Butyricimonas faecihominis: one gene and its partner. The protein of the gene in region 2 binds, or shares a complex with, the protein of the main gene of each other region. Links are inferred from orthologs where the notes say so. Each region holds a gene or a part of one and is shown on either strand. Other genes may lie near its edges.

Evidence for each region.
Region 1: the proteins of trxA (region 2) and trxB are in contact, whole or in part, in a crystal structure (PDB 1F6M), measured with the Escherichia coli proteins. The link is inferred for Butyricimonas faecihominis from one-to-one orthologs.

Annotation. Positions count from the first base shown.
Region 1 is NZ_AP028155.1:1,895,085-1,901,932, reverse strand. The notes cover bases 2,074-4,995. They hold trxB (thioredoxin-disulfide reductase), read left to right. Parts: upstream 2,074-3,015; coding sequence 3,016-3,975; downstream 3,976-4,995. Other genes in these bases: R8806_RS07920 (DUF2027 domain-containing protein), read right to left, coding at 4,676-4,995; R8806_RS07925 (hypothetical protein), read left to right, coding at 4,061-4,675. Also shown: R8806_RS07955 (RagB/SusD family nutrient uptake outer membrane protein), read left to right, coding at 1-316; R8806_RS07950 (fasciclin domain-containing protein), read left to right, coding at 335-961; R8806_RS07945 (hypothetical protein), read left to right, coding at 974-1,393; R8806_RS07940 (carboxypeptidase regulatory-like domain-containing protein), read right to left, coding at 1,661-1,999; more of R8806_RS07920, read right to left, coding at 4,996-5,677; R8806_RS07915 (urocanate hydratase), read left to right, coding at 5,867-6,848.
Region 2 is NZ_AP028155.1:3,292,154-3,298,879, forward strand. Bases 120-2,919 are described here. They hold trxA (thioredoxin), read right to left. Parts: upstream 1,777-2,919; coding sequence 1,462-1,776; downstream 120-1,461. Other genes in these bases: R8806_RS13655 (chromate transporter), read left to right, coding at 120-588; R8806_RS13660 (chromate transporter), read left to right, coding at 651-1,187; dnaE (DNA polymerase III subunit alpha), read right to left, coding at 1,864-2,919. In the rest of the region: more of R8806_RS13655, read left to right, coding at 49-119; more of dnaE, read right to left, coding at 2,920-5,529; R8806_RS13675 (PDDEXK nuclease domain-containing protein), read right to left, coding at 5,671-6,726. UniProt on the Escherichia coli protein: Participates in various redox reactions through the reversible oxidation of its active center dithiol to a disulfide and catalyzes dithiol-disulfide exchange reactions.

The DNA of each region.
Region 1 (6,848 bases), 1.4 Mb from region 2 along the record:
TGGTGCCATCCGGGACTTGAACCGGGTTCGTAACCGGGCCGGGGTGCGGGATTATTCACTCGCAGACGGGGATTTACAAGATGTTATTGCAGATGAACGTGATCGGGAACTCTTTTGCGAGGGAATTTCCACGCGTTATTTTGACATCATGCGTAACGGGACTTTCCGGGAGAAATTGCGGGGAAACTTCAAAACATTGACGGAACAAGATGTGGCAGACGGGGCATTGTATTATCCCGTGGCACGGCAGGCTTTTGAGGATAATACACTGATGAGGCAGACTTCTTATTGGAAACGTAACGGATTTTCTTTTTAGTAACTTGATAACATGTAAATGATGAAAATATTTTATGTTTTTTTGGTGTTGTGGGTGGTTTTCACGGGATGTGATAACGACTTTTATCATGATTCAGGTTTAGCTGATGGTAAACATGATTGCACGGTGTGGGAATACCTACAAACGGATCATTATAACTGGGATTCGGTGATCGTGATGATTGAACATGCGGGATTGAAGGATGTTTTTGACGGGACGAATCCAGGGTTTCAGCAGATTACTTTTTTTGCTCCCACGAATTTGTCGATCAATCAATTTTTGTTTAAAACAACGGACGAGGCAGGAGAAATGGTTTACTCTTCCGTGAAGGAGGTGCCTGCGGAGTTATGTCGGGAGATGTTGTTGGCACATGTACTGGATAGGCGGATGATGAAAGAGGATTTTGATTACGAGGTGAAAGGAACGCTTACAGGAGGTACGATGGTGACAACAATCGGGGGTGTCGAATTAAGGGTGTATAGGACACTAACCCCGTATAACGGGATACCGGATATTGGTCCGGAAAGCTTGTTCTTCCATGCTGTCTTGAGTGGTCATATTGCTATGGTTGCCTCTGCGGATATTGAAATGACGAATGGCGTGGTACATTCGTTGAGTTACACGTATGAATTTACTGAATTGTAATAATTTGAAGATATGAAAAGAATGTATTGGATAGCGAATTGTTTGCTTTTAATCGGGATGTTACAGACGGGATGTCAAGATAGAACGGTGGGTTTTCTAGATATTCGTCATGCTGCTTATGCGCCGGATTCCATGATCGTGAAAGCCGGGCTTGACCCGGATGATGATGCTTATCAGATCAAATTTAAAATACCTTGGCAATCCGGGGAGATGGAGGGAGTGGAGGGAACAAACCCGGTGAAGTACACGATTCGGAATGTCCGGAGTGAACACCCCGAAGCTGTTGCACAATTTCGAATGTTTGGGCGTGGACGAGTAGAATTACCTTGGAATCACACGGTTCCTGTCGGACGTTACGTGATAGATATGCGAATTTCTAACGAGGGACATTTTTGTGACCTTGATTCAATTTTCATCGTGATCGTGAGGTGACTTCAATATAGATGCTTTTGTGTTGTGAATTTGGGATACTTTTGTTTATTTTGCACATGAAAGTGATTGGATAAAGTTGCTCTTTTCAAGAGTGTGAATTATCTTTGTGTATAGAGTAGTCGGGCTATGTTTTCTTGTAAAATCATAGTGATTTTGAATAAGTAAGCATATATAACAAACGTACTTCCCGGCTACTCTCTTTTGTACATATATGAAAAGGATACGCTAGGGTATCCTTTCCAGTTTTTTGTATCTTGCAATAGTTGTTTATTGCATGTAGACAGACACGTTCGTGTTGTCTTTACTTAAGTCAAAGTCTTCTGTTCGGGTAGAGTAATCCCCATAATCTGGGTCTGAGAATTTGAGAGTTGCTGTTTGACTTGAATTTTTCACGGTAATGGAGAAATGACCGGAAACATCCGTTTTTGTTGAACTAGATGAAGTTCCGTTGATTTGCTGGATGTAGATTCCTTCTAACGGTTGATGTGACGATAGGTCATAAACCGTTCCGCTGATTGTTCGTTGAACTTCTGGAGCTGCTGCATTCGTGAATGCGAAACACGTGATTGCACACACGAATAAACTAAGAAATAATAGTCTTTTCATAGTGATAAAATTAAAAAATAAGACATGTAGGGAAAATCCCCATTTATAACAAACGTATTCACAAGGTAGGATTATTTCTGGATAAAAACAAGAAATTAGGTGAAATAACTTTGAATTTGTGAATGGACAGAATGATTTTTCTAATTGTATGATGCTCTTGATACCATTATTTATGCTTGAGAAGGGGATAAAAATTGGCATATTGAAGAATAGAAGGTTGATCTAATTTTTTAGGTGAGCTTGAATTTCGTGGTTGAATTATTTTTTTTACTAAGCATTTTGATTGTAAGTAAAATTGTAGTACACTTGTAATGTAGAACCTGCCGGGCCTAGTTGTTGTAAAACAATGCCTAAATTGGCAGGTCGTTTTTTATCTCTGAAGTATATTATGCCTTGAAGGTCATGTTGTCCTGATGAAAAATCGAGGACTTAAAATTGAAGATGAGAAAAAGGGGGCAGTTATTTGGAAAATATTGGTTATTTTCGATTGAGTATGATCCATTATTAGAGAGAACTAAAGAATATCATATAAAAGAGGAGCAGCTTTTAAAAAGATTTTTGACCTAATACTAAATACCATAGGAGTTTTATTTGTTAGATGGTATTGGCTCACGTTAGCCCCTAATTTTTCACGTTAACCCAAAAAGTATAATAAAAATGTAATCGCAATAAAAAAGAGAGGTTGTTTTAACCTCTCTAATTGTTTGATACTCAGTAGTCGGGATGACAGGATTTGAACCTGCGACAACACGCCCCCCAGACGTGGACTCTACCGGGCTGAGCTACATCCCGAAATGCGGATGCAAATGTAGTAAAAAAATTTGGAATGAAACAAGGAGTTGAGAGAAAAATCTGATGATTGTTTGTGCTTTTTGGCTTAGATTGCAGGTTTTCATGGGTTTGGGGAATGAGAATACGGGGATATGGGGTAAAAAAATTGGATAAACCATTTTTTTAGGTAACTTTGCAATCCATTACGTGAAATTGTATTGTAAATTAAAAGAAAGGAATTGTCTATGTCAACAGAAAATGCTATAGAAAGAGTTAAATGCTTGATTATAGGATCAGGGCCTGCCGGGTATACGGCAGCGATATACGCATCGAGAGCTAATTTGAATCCGGTGTTGTACACGGGAATGCAAATGGGTGGTCAGTTGACCACGACCACGGAAGTGGAAAACTTCCCGGGATACCCGGAAGGCGTGACCGGTCCGGTGATGATGGAAGATATGAGAAAGCAAGCGGAACGTTTCGGAACGGATATTCGTTTCGGGATCGCGACGGATGTTGACTTTTCCGGTCATCCTCATAAGGTTACGATCGACGGGGAGAAGGTGATCGAGGCGGATGCCGTGATTATTGCAACGGGTGCAACTGCCAAGTACTTGGGTTTGCCTTCAGAAGAGGCATTCCGCGGGGCTGGTGTTAGTGCTTGTGCAACTTGCGACGGATTCTTCTATCGCGGAAAAGACGTGGCTGTTGTAGGTGGTGGAGATACCGCTTGCGAGGAGGCTACTTATTTGGCCGGGTTGTGTCGTAAAGTATATTTGATTGTTCGTAAGAACTATTTGAGAGCATCGAAGGCTATGCAGGAACGTGTGTTCAGAACGGAAAACATTGAAGTATTGTTCGAGCATAACACGTTGGAATTGTTTGGGTCAGACATGGGAGTTGAGGGCGCTCGTTTGGTGTACAAGAAGGGGACCCCGGAAGAGGCAACCAAGGAAATCAAGATTGACGGGTTCTTCCTGGCTATCGGGCATACTCCGAATACAGAAGTGTTCAAAAAATATATCGAAGTCGACGAGCAAGGGTATATCATTACCGAAGGTAAGTCTTGCAAGACGAATGTACCGGGTGTGTTTGCCGCAGGAGACGTGATGGACCCGACTTATCGTCAGGGAATTGCTGCTGCCGGAACCGGTTGCCGTGCTGCTATTGATGCGGAACGTTACATCGGAGAATTACATGCGTAAGTGATTTTCTCTCGAAGAGAACTTTTTGAAATAAAAAAGCTGTTTGAAGGTGTCTTTGAACAGCTTTTTCCCATTAAAATGATGAATGATGACGAGATTCTGGTTGGTTTTGATTCTGTTTGTAACAGCCTCTTTCGGGAGGGTGGAGGCTCAGGAAAATCGTAATGGTTTTCGATTGGACACGATCTATAAATCCGGGGCAAAACGCCAAGTGGTGAAAGCTCCCGTGAAAAAGAGTGTCCCTTTGAAATCGTCCGTGTCCCGGAAAACGGGAAAATGGACATTAAGCGGTTCTTGCGGGATGTCCTTCGGGGATTATACCAGTATCGATGTTTCTCCCCAGATCGGGTATCGTTGGAACGAGTTCTTCTCGGCGGGAGGAGGGGTAAGTTACAATTATCACCATTCTTCCAATCGTTATGATATGAATTATCTCGGGGTAAACGTGTTCGGGCGGGTGAACCCGGTGCGGTATATTGCCCTCCAAATCCAGCCGGAACTGAAGGGAAGTTGGGGAAAATCGTATGAGAAGAAGATTGACTTCCGTTATGTCCCCACGATGCTAGTGGGGGGAGGTGGAGTTATTCCCACCGGAACAGGCTCTATCTCCGTGATGTTTTATTATGACGTGATACAGGATAAGTATTCTCCTTACGGGAAAAATTGGGTCTGTTCCGTGGGGTATTCCTTTAATCTTTGATTATTTTATCGTGACCATCGTGGCCCCGTAACCATATTGCTTGAAAGAGGCGTCCTGATGGTTGAAACGTTTGTATTTGGTTTGAAGTTCCCAGAGGATACGTTGCCTTAATACCCCGTCTCCTTTGCCGTGTATGAACACGATCTTTTGGCCCCGGCGGAGTTTGTATTGTTCCAGTGTTTTATGGAACACGTCCATCTGGTAGTCCAGCATATCCTTGTTTTCCATGCCTGTCGTGTCGTCGAGTAGCTTGTCAATGTGCAAGTCGATCTCGATGATGTTGCTATTGGATTGTTTGGGAGTTTCCTTGTGGGACGTGTCTTCCGTTTTATGAGGCGTTTTTTGTAAAAATTGTTCCGGAATGGTTTCCAAGCCTTCTTCTTTGACGATGGATTCTTTGTCCAGCGGTCGGAGTAGCGAGGTGGAATTAAACCAGCGGGTATGTTTGTAAGCTCCCGCTTTACACAAGTTTACCGGGGTGACCTTGATTTGCGTGTCGATGGCGTTTTTCAGAACGTGAACGCCTTTCTGATAGAACACGGATTGCACGTGTATCGCTTTAATCGTGTCGATTTCTTTGAGCGAGTAATTGCCGATCAGGTATGTCGTGTTCGGGTTGCAGTTGCCTGCCGTAATCCCGGTGTACTTTTCCCCGTCATGAAACGAGATGGAATAAAGACTGGTTTGAGTGGTATCGTTCACGAAATAAATATCGAACCGACTTTCTGTCAAGTTGTTGAAATTTTCGGGGACGAACGCGATGTAAAGGGTATCGGCCGATTCCATGACCACGTTTTTCTGTCCGGATGCGGATGTGGCGGAAACCGTTTTTGTCGTGTTACTGTCGGAATGAATGACCACTAGGTTATTCACGGATGCGGGAATTTCGAACCCGTATTCGTCACAATACACGTTCACGGTGTTGTTGTCAATGATGCCGGTAACTTTACCCTCTAGCTTGTCTGATATAAATCGTACAATGTCGCCTATTCTTATATTCATGTCATCTTCTGTTTTATTGTTAGGCAAAAATAGTGTTTTTTTCATTTGAAAATATTAATTTAGCCAGCCGATTGGTGAGTTAAAAACTAAAAGTTAAAAACTAAAAAGTGGGAAAGTAGAGACTAAATTAATGATTATTAGTTGATTCGTGGGGAATGGCAATAATAAAATGAAGTAAAAGATAATATAATGACATTACAAGAATTTCAACAATCAATTAGGGAAGGGATTCCAGCAGAATTGCCGGCTCCGAAGGCTTACGAGCCGGAGATTAACCATGCCCCTAAAAGGAAAGACATCCTGACGAAAGAAGAAAAGAAACTGGCGATACGTAACGCTTTACGTTATTTTGACCCGAAACACCATGCCGTGTTGGCCCCGGAGTTTGCCGAGGAGTTGGAGAAATACGGGCGTATTTACATGTATCGTTTCCGTCCGGATTACAAGATGTATGCTCATAATATCAATGATTATCCTCACAAGAGCCTGCAAGCGGCGGGTATCATGCTGATGATGAATAATAACTTGGATTATGCCGTGGCTCAACATCCTCACGAGTTGATTACTTACGGGGGCAACGGGGCGGTGTTCCAGAACTGGGCACAGTATCGTCTGGCAATGAAGTATTTGTCGGAGATGACCGACGAGCAGACGTTGGTGTTATATTCTGGTCACCCGATGGGATTGTTCCCGTCGCATAAGGATGCACCGCGTGTCGTGGTTACGAACGGTATGGTGATCCCGAATTATTCCAAGCCGGATGATTGGGAACGTTTTAACGCTTTGGGTGTTTCCCAGTACGGGCAGATGACTGCAGGTTCGTTCATGTATATCGGTCCGCAGGGAATTGTTCACGGAACCACGATTACCGTGTTGAATGCCGGGCGTAAGATTTCCAAACATGGAGAAGGATTAGCCGGAAAATTGTTTATCACCGCGGGATTAGGTGGTATGTCAGGTGCGCAGCCGAAAGCCGGGAATATTGCCGGATGTATCAGTATTACAGCCGAGATTAACCCGAAAGCCACGCATACCCGTCACTCTCAAGGATGGGTGGATGAGGTGATTGATGATTTGGATAAACTGGTGGAACGGGTGAAAGTGGCTCGTGAGAAGAAAGAGACTGTTTCCATTGCTTACCAGGGGAACGTGGTGGACGTGTGGGAACGTT
Region 2 (6,726 bases):
TTTTAGTCGGGAAATCGTATCTTTGCCACTGATATATAACGCAAAATTATGGCTTCATACTGGCAAATATTTATCTCGTTTTTCAAGATCGGTTCTTTCACGCTAGGAGGTGGTTACGCGATGATACCACTCATCCAACAAGAAGTCGTGGATAAAAAAGGTTGGCTAAAAGAGAGCGAATTCGTGGAGATGATGGCAATAGCCCAATCCGCCCCCGGACCGATTGCACTGAACACGGCCATTTTCGTGGGTTACAAGGCACGAGGAATTAAAGGGGTCATTTTTTCCAGCCTCGGAACCATCCTCCCCTCTTTCATCGTAATCCTGTTAATCGCCATCATTTTCACGGATTTCAAAAACAACCCCGGAGTAGAACGAGTATTCAAAGGCATCCGCCCGGCAGTCGTGGCCCTCATCGCCGCTCCTTTATACAAAATGGGTAAATCAGCAGGTGTTACCCGTAAAACCATCATTTTCCCGGTCGTTGCCGCCCTCCTCGTCTGGTTACTCAACCTCTCGCCCATATATATCATCATCGCCGCCATCCTAGGTGGCTTGCTCTACGGCAAGATCACCCACAAACTCTAAAAATGTCATGAAACAAAGTCCGTTCTCCATTTTCAATTTTCAATTCTCAATTTTCAATTAACATGTCAGAACTTGATCTCTATATCAGCCTCTTCATCACCTTCTTCAAAATCGGTCTATTCGGTTTCGGGGGCGGTTACGCCATGCTCTCGTTGATACAACATGACGTCGTGGAAACCCACAACTGGATCAGCGTGGCCGACTTCACGGACATCGTGGCCATTTCGCAAAGCACGCCCGGCCCCATCGCCTTCAACACCGCCACCTACATCGGCTACACGGCAACAGGTAGCATCTGGGGATCAGCCATCTGCACAATAGCCGTCAGTCTTCCCTCCCTGATCATCATGATCACGATCTCCAAGTTCTTTTTCATGTTCCGGGACAACAAATACGTGGAAATGGCCATGCAAGGTTTAAAAATCACTGTTTTAGGACTTATCGGGGCAGCAGCGTTGTTATTGATGAACAAACAAAACTTCGTGGACTACAAAAGCTATATAATCTTCGCCATAGCCTTCATCGCCACCTTCAAATTCAAAATGGACCCGATACTCATGATCATAGCGGCAGGAGTGGCCGGGTACATTCTTTATTAGAAGCTATCCCAAAAGTCATTTTATTTCAAAAAACTCCTCCGTCTGCTTCGCAGCCACCTCCTCTATAAACAGAGGAGGAGCTGGTGTCTCTCCCAGAATATAGGGAGTATTTCAGCTCTCCCTCTGTTCATAGAGGGAGTACCCCGAAGGGGGGAGGGAGTTTGAAAAATGACTTTTGGACATTCCCGTTACGAGCTACAAGTTAAGCTTACGGCTTTGCAAATTACAAGTGGAAATTCAAACAAAAAAAACCGCCGATCGGCGGTTTAATATTTTAAAGCAGTGCATTGATTTTAGAAACCAAAGTCGTCTTAGGTACTGCACCTACTTGTTTGTCAGCAACCTCGCCATTCTTAAAGAAAAGAATTGTCGGGATGTTACGAATACCATACTTAGCAGCAGCAGAACCTTCATCCACGTTCACTTTAGCAACCACTAACTTACCTTCGAACTCTTTAGAGATCTCTTCCACGATGGGTAACATCATTTTACATGGTCCACACCATTCTGCCCAGAAATCTACAAGAACAGGAACTTCTGCTTTTAGCACAACTTCCTCGAAATTTGAATCATTAACTGCAATAGCCATACTTCTATCTTTAAAGTTTATAATAATATTCATGCTAAAAGCGTTGGATTAAGTTCCGCCATGATCCAACGCTTTGACATGGCGAAATTAATTAATTTTCATTTTAATAGCATCATTATTTTCAAAATATTCATATAATTCTCTCGAACGCCCTATCTTACAGGTTCTTGAAAACATCTTTACCCGGTGTCCCGTCCCGTCATACAAAATAAAATTCAACGGGAGATCACCCTTCTCGTTCACGAACTGGTTATGTATCTCCAACACAAGCTCGTGTGTCAGCTTTTCCACGTCCACCTGCAACGTGATCGAGCGAATCAGGTTCTCGCTGATAACGCTCAGCAAATCCATGCTCTGCACGTTAAAAGTCAGCTCTCCGGCCCCGCCCCACTTCTTTTCCTGCACTCTACCCTTGATGTAGATGGACGTCTCCAGAATAAAATAATTCCGGAACTTGATATAGTCCTCCCCGAAGAAAGGTAACTCGTAAGAACCCGTGAAATCCTCGATTGTCAAAATACCAAAATCATTCCCTTTCTTCGTCTTCCCCTCTCGCATGGCAACAATAATTCCCGCAATCGTCACGTCCCGGTCTTTGTAAGAACTCAAATCACTGCTCAGACTCTCCAAAGGAGTACAAATCGCCTTGATCTCTAACTTATACGAATCCAACGGGTGAGAAGTTAGGTATATACCGATCAATTCCTTCTCTTTACGCGCCTTCTCCACGTCCGTCCAAGGTTCACACAAAGGAATGGTAGGCTTTTTCACGTCATATTCATCCATCCCCCCAAACAGCGTCGCCTGCATCATCAAACTATCCTGTTGCTTTTTCTGCCCGTAATTCACCAGATTTTCAAGAAATGTCGTGTGACCGTCAGGCATATAGAAATACTGCGCCCGATCCAACCCGAAACTATCCAACCCTCCCGCGGTAATCAGATTTTCCAACGTCTTCTTGTTCACCGTCTTGTAATCCAAACGCTCGAAGAAATCGAAAAGATCTTTGTACCCCCCGTTAGCATTCCGTTCCCGGATAATCGAGTGTACGGCAGCCTCGCCAACTCCCTTGATTCCGGCCATCCCGAAACGAATATCTCCCTTGTGGTTCACCGTGAAATCATCATCCGACTCGTTCACATCCGGAGCCAGCACGCTCAACCCCATTCGCTTACACTCGTCCATGAAAACCGTAACCTTCTCAATCTGTGACAAGTTACAACTCAAGTTGGCCGCCATAAACTCGGCAGGATAATGAGCTTTCAAAAATCCCGTCTGGTAAGCAATATAAGCGTAGCAAACCGAATGCGATTTGTTGAACGCGTACGATGCAAATGCCTCCCAGTCTCCCCAAATCTTATCAACCAACGGGTTGACCTCCTTCCCCATCTCCTTGCATCCCTTCACGAACTCCTCGTTTTTATTACACCCCTCGATGAACTGCGTCTTCAACTGGTTCATCGTGTCAATCTGTTTCTTACCCATTGCCTTACGAAGAGTATCCGACATACCCCGGGTAAAATTACCCAATGCGCGGGACTGTAACATCACCTGCTCTTGGTAAACGGTAATACCATACGTGTCCTTCAAGTAAGGCTCCATCATCGGGTGATCGTACTCGATAGGAGCCTCCCCGTGCTTACGCTTGATAAAATCCGGGATATACTCCATAGGCCCGGGACGATACAAGGCATTCATGGCCACCAAATCCTCAAAACGGTTCGGCTTCAACGCCCTCAAATGCTTTTTCATTCCCGGCGACTCAAACTGGAACAGACCGGTAGTCTCCCCTCTTGAAAACAATTCGAATGTCTCTTTATCCTCCAACGAAATCGCATCCACGTCCAGTGTCTCGTGGCGGGATTTCTTTATATTATCCAAACAGGTTTTTATAATCGAAAGCGTTCTCAATCCCAGAAAGTCCATCTTGATCAACCCGATCGGCTCCACGAAGTGACCGTCATATTGAGTCGTCATCAAACTTTCCCCTTCCGTCGGCATAATCGGGATATGTTCCGTCAACGGGTCACGACTGATCAAGATACCACAAGCGTGTACCCCCGTCTGCCGCACGGAGCCTTCCAAAATTTCCGCCAAATGAAGCGTTTTTGCTACCAGCGGGTTCGAGGACTCCCGTTCTTTTTCCAAATCAGGATTCTCCTTGTAAGCCTTCTTCAACGTGATTTTCGGGGTTTCCGGCACCATCTTGGCCAACCGGTTTGCCTCCGACAAATCCAACTTCAGCACCCGTGCCACGTCCTTAATCGCCATCTTGGCAGCCATACTACCGAAAGTCACGATGTGCGACACCTTATCCGCCCCGTATTTCTGTGTAACCCACTCCAACACCCGCTGACGCCCGTCATCATCAAAGTCAACGTCAATATCCGGTAGCGAGATACGATCGGGATTCAAAAAACGCTCGAACAGCAAATCATACTTCACCGGATCAATATTCGTGATACCCAGACTATACGCCACGGCACTTCCCGCGGCAGAACCACGCCCCGGTCCCACGATCACCCCCATATCACGAGCCGCCTGAATAAAATCCTGCACGATCAAGAAGTACCCCGGGAAACCCATCGTCTTCATGATATGCAACTCGAAAATCAAACGTTCCATAATATCCGGTGGAATATTCTCACCATATCGCCGCACGGCTCCCTTCATCGCCAACTCCTTCAAATAATCTGCCTCCAACTTAATACGGTAAAGTCGATCATATCCCCCCAACTTCTTCACTTTCTTTTGAGCATCCTCCTCGCTCATAACGACCTCACCTTTCTCATTACGGGTAAACTCGTTGAACAAATCCTCTTCCGTGTATTTCTTCCGGTACTCTTCCTCCGTACCGATCTCCGGCGGGATCGGGAAAACCGGCATCAACGGGTCGGAATCCAGTTTATAATCTTCAACTTTATCAACAATCTCCTGTGTATTCTCGATTACCTGTGGAATATCCTTGAACAACTCTTCCATCTCGGCCGTTGTCTTGAACCACTCCTGCCGCGTGTACCGCATCCGGTTGGGATCATCCAAATCCTTGCGTGTATTCAGACAGATCAACAAGTCATGCGCCTCCGCATCCTCCGCATTCAGAAAATGCACATCGTTCGTGGCAATCACCTTGATCCCCAACTTCTCGCCCATACGCAGAATCTCCGTGTTACACCTCACCTGATTATCGTAAACCTCCGCTCTCTCCTTGGCTGATTCTGCCGGATGCCTCATCACCTCCAGGTAATAATCCTCCCCCACCAAATTCTTGTACCACAAGGCAGCCGCTTCCGCCCCCTCGATATCCCCGGCCATAATCTTCTGGCAAATCTCACCTCCCAAACAAGCCGACGAAATAATCAACCCCTCGTGATGCTTCTCCAGCAAAGCCTTATCAATACGCGGACGATAATAATACCCGTCCACAAACGCCGCAGAACAAAGCTTGATCAAATTCAAATACCCTTTCAGATTCTTGGCCAGGATTATCAAATGCTCTCCCGAACGGTCCACCGGTTTCTCCTTGTTATACAAAGACACCCGGGCCACGTAGGCCTCCACCCCCAAAATAGGTTTTATCCCCTTTTTGCGACAAGTATCGTAGAATAATTTTATCCCGAACATATTCCCGTGATCCGTCAACGAAATTGCCTTCATTCCGTCGGCAATCGCCTTCTCCACCAAACCGGGCACACTCGCCGCCCCGTCGAGAATAGAATACTGAGAATGTACATGAAAATGCGTAAATGCCATATATACACTTAATTAAATATTAACACACCCCTAAAAGGCATATCACAAATTTAGCCAAAAATCCCGACACTACCACCCCGTATAATACAAACAATTCTAAAAAGCGGTATATTTCCCGTTAAACCGGAAACTAATCCCCAACTACAACAATTTTTTCAATTCTTCCATGTCAGGTAACGCCTGTTTCAACCTTTCAGGCATATCATCAGAAGTTTTATAGGTGACCACTCCCATCGGTTTATCATAATCTTGAATCACATATTCTACATACTTCTTATCTGCACTTTTACAAAGTACTATCCCAATAGATGGATTTTCGTGTGGTTTACGCATTTGATCATCAACAAGGCGTAAATAGGTACATAGTTGCCCTAAATACGAAGACTTAAACGCCCCTTTTTTCAGTTCTATCACGACCAATGCATTGAGTTCCCGATTAAAAAATATCAAATCAGGAAAATGTTCTACACCAAACACTTCCAACTTATATTGATTACCAACAAATGCAAAATCACGCCCAAAAGTCATGATAAATTTTTTAATATTATGCACAATTTCCCGCTCTACCACTCGTTCATCAATATCCTCCTTGTCTCGTTCCCCAAGTTCTTCCACATTAATAAAGTCTAGCAAATATTCATCTTTGAACATTTCAATAGTCTTCAATGATTGTCGAACATCCGGAATAGTTTGAATGAAATTATGTGCCAATTCTCCCTTATGATGAAACAAGTCATCCGCAATCTTTGCCGTCAAAACCTCTTTACTCCACTTATTTACCACAGCTTGGCGAATATAAAACAAACGCTCTGTAAGCGTTTGAACCTTACGGACAATGATCATGTGGTGTGTAAAACCAAGAGACAAAAATACGGACAAATCAAAAACTTCTCCATCAATATCTTTATTTCCCACCAATTGAAAAGTATCAATTTCGCTAATTGTAGTTAGCGATTTGTCATTTTCCACTTCGCTAACCGCGGTTAGCGATTTCAACTGCCCACTCCAACTTTCATAAAACTGGCGCATAAATTTGATATTAGCAGCAGAAAAACCTCGCAACCCCGGTAATTCCTTCTGTAATTGCTGACTAATCGTCTCAATAGCACCCGTTCCCCAAAATCCATCACGAGAATTTTCTGAGACATATTGTCCTACACCATAATACAAAGAAAGTTGCTCTTTATTCACAGAAGA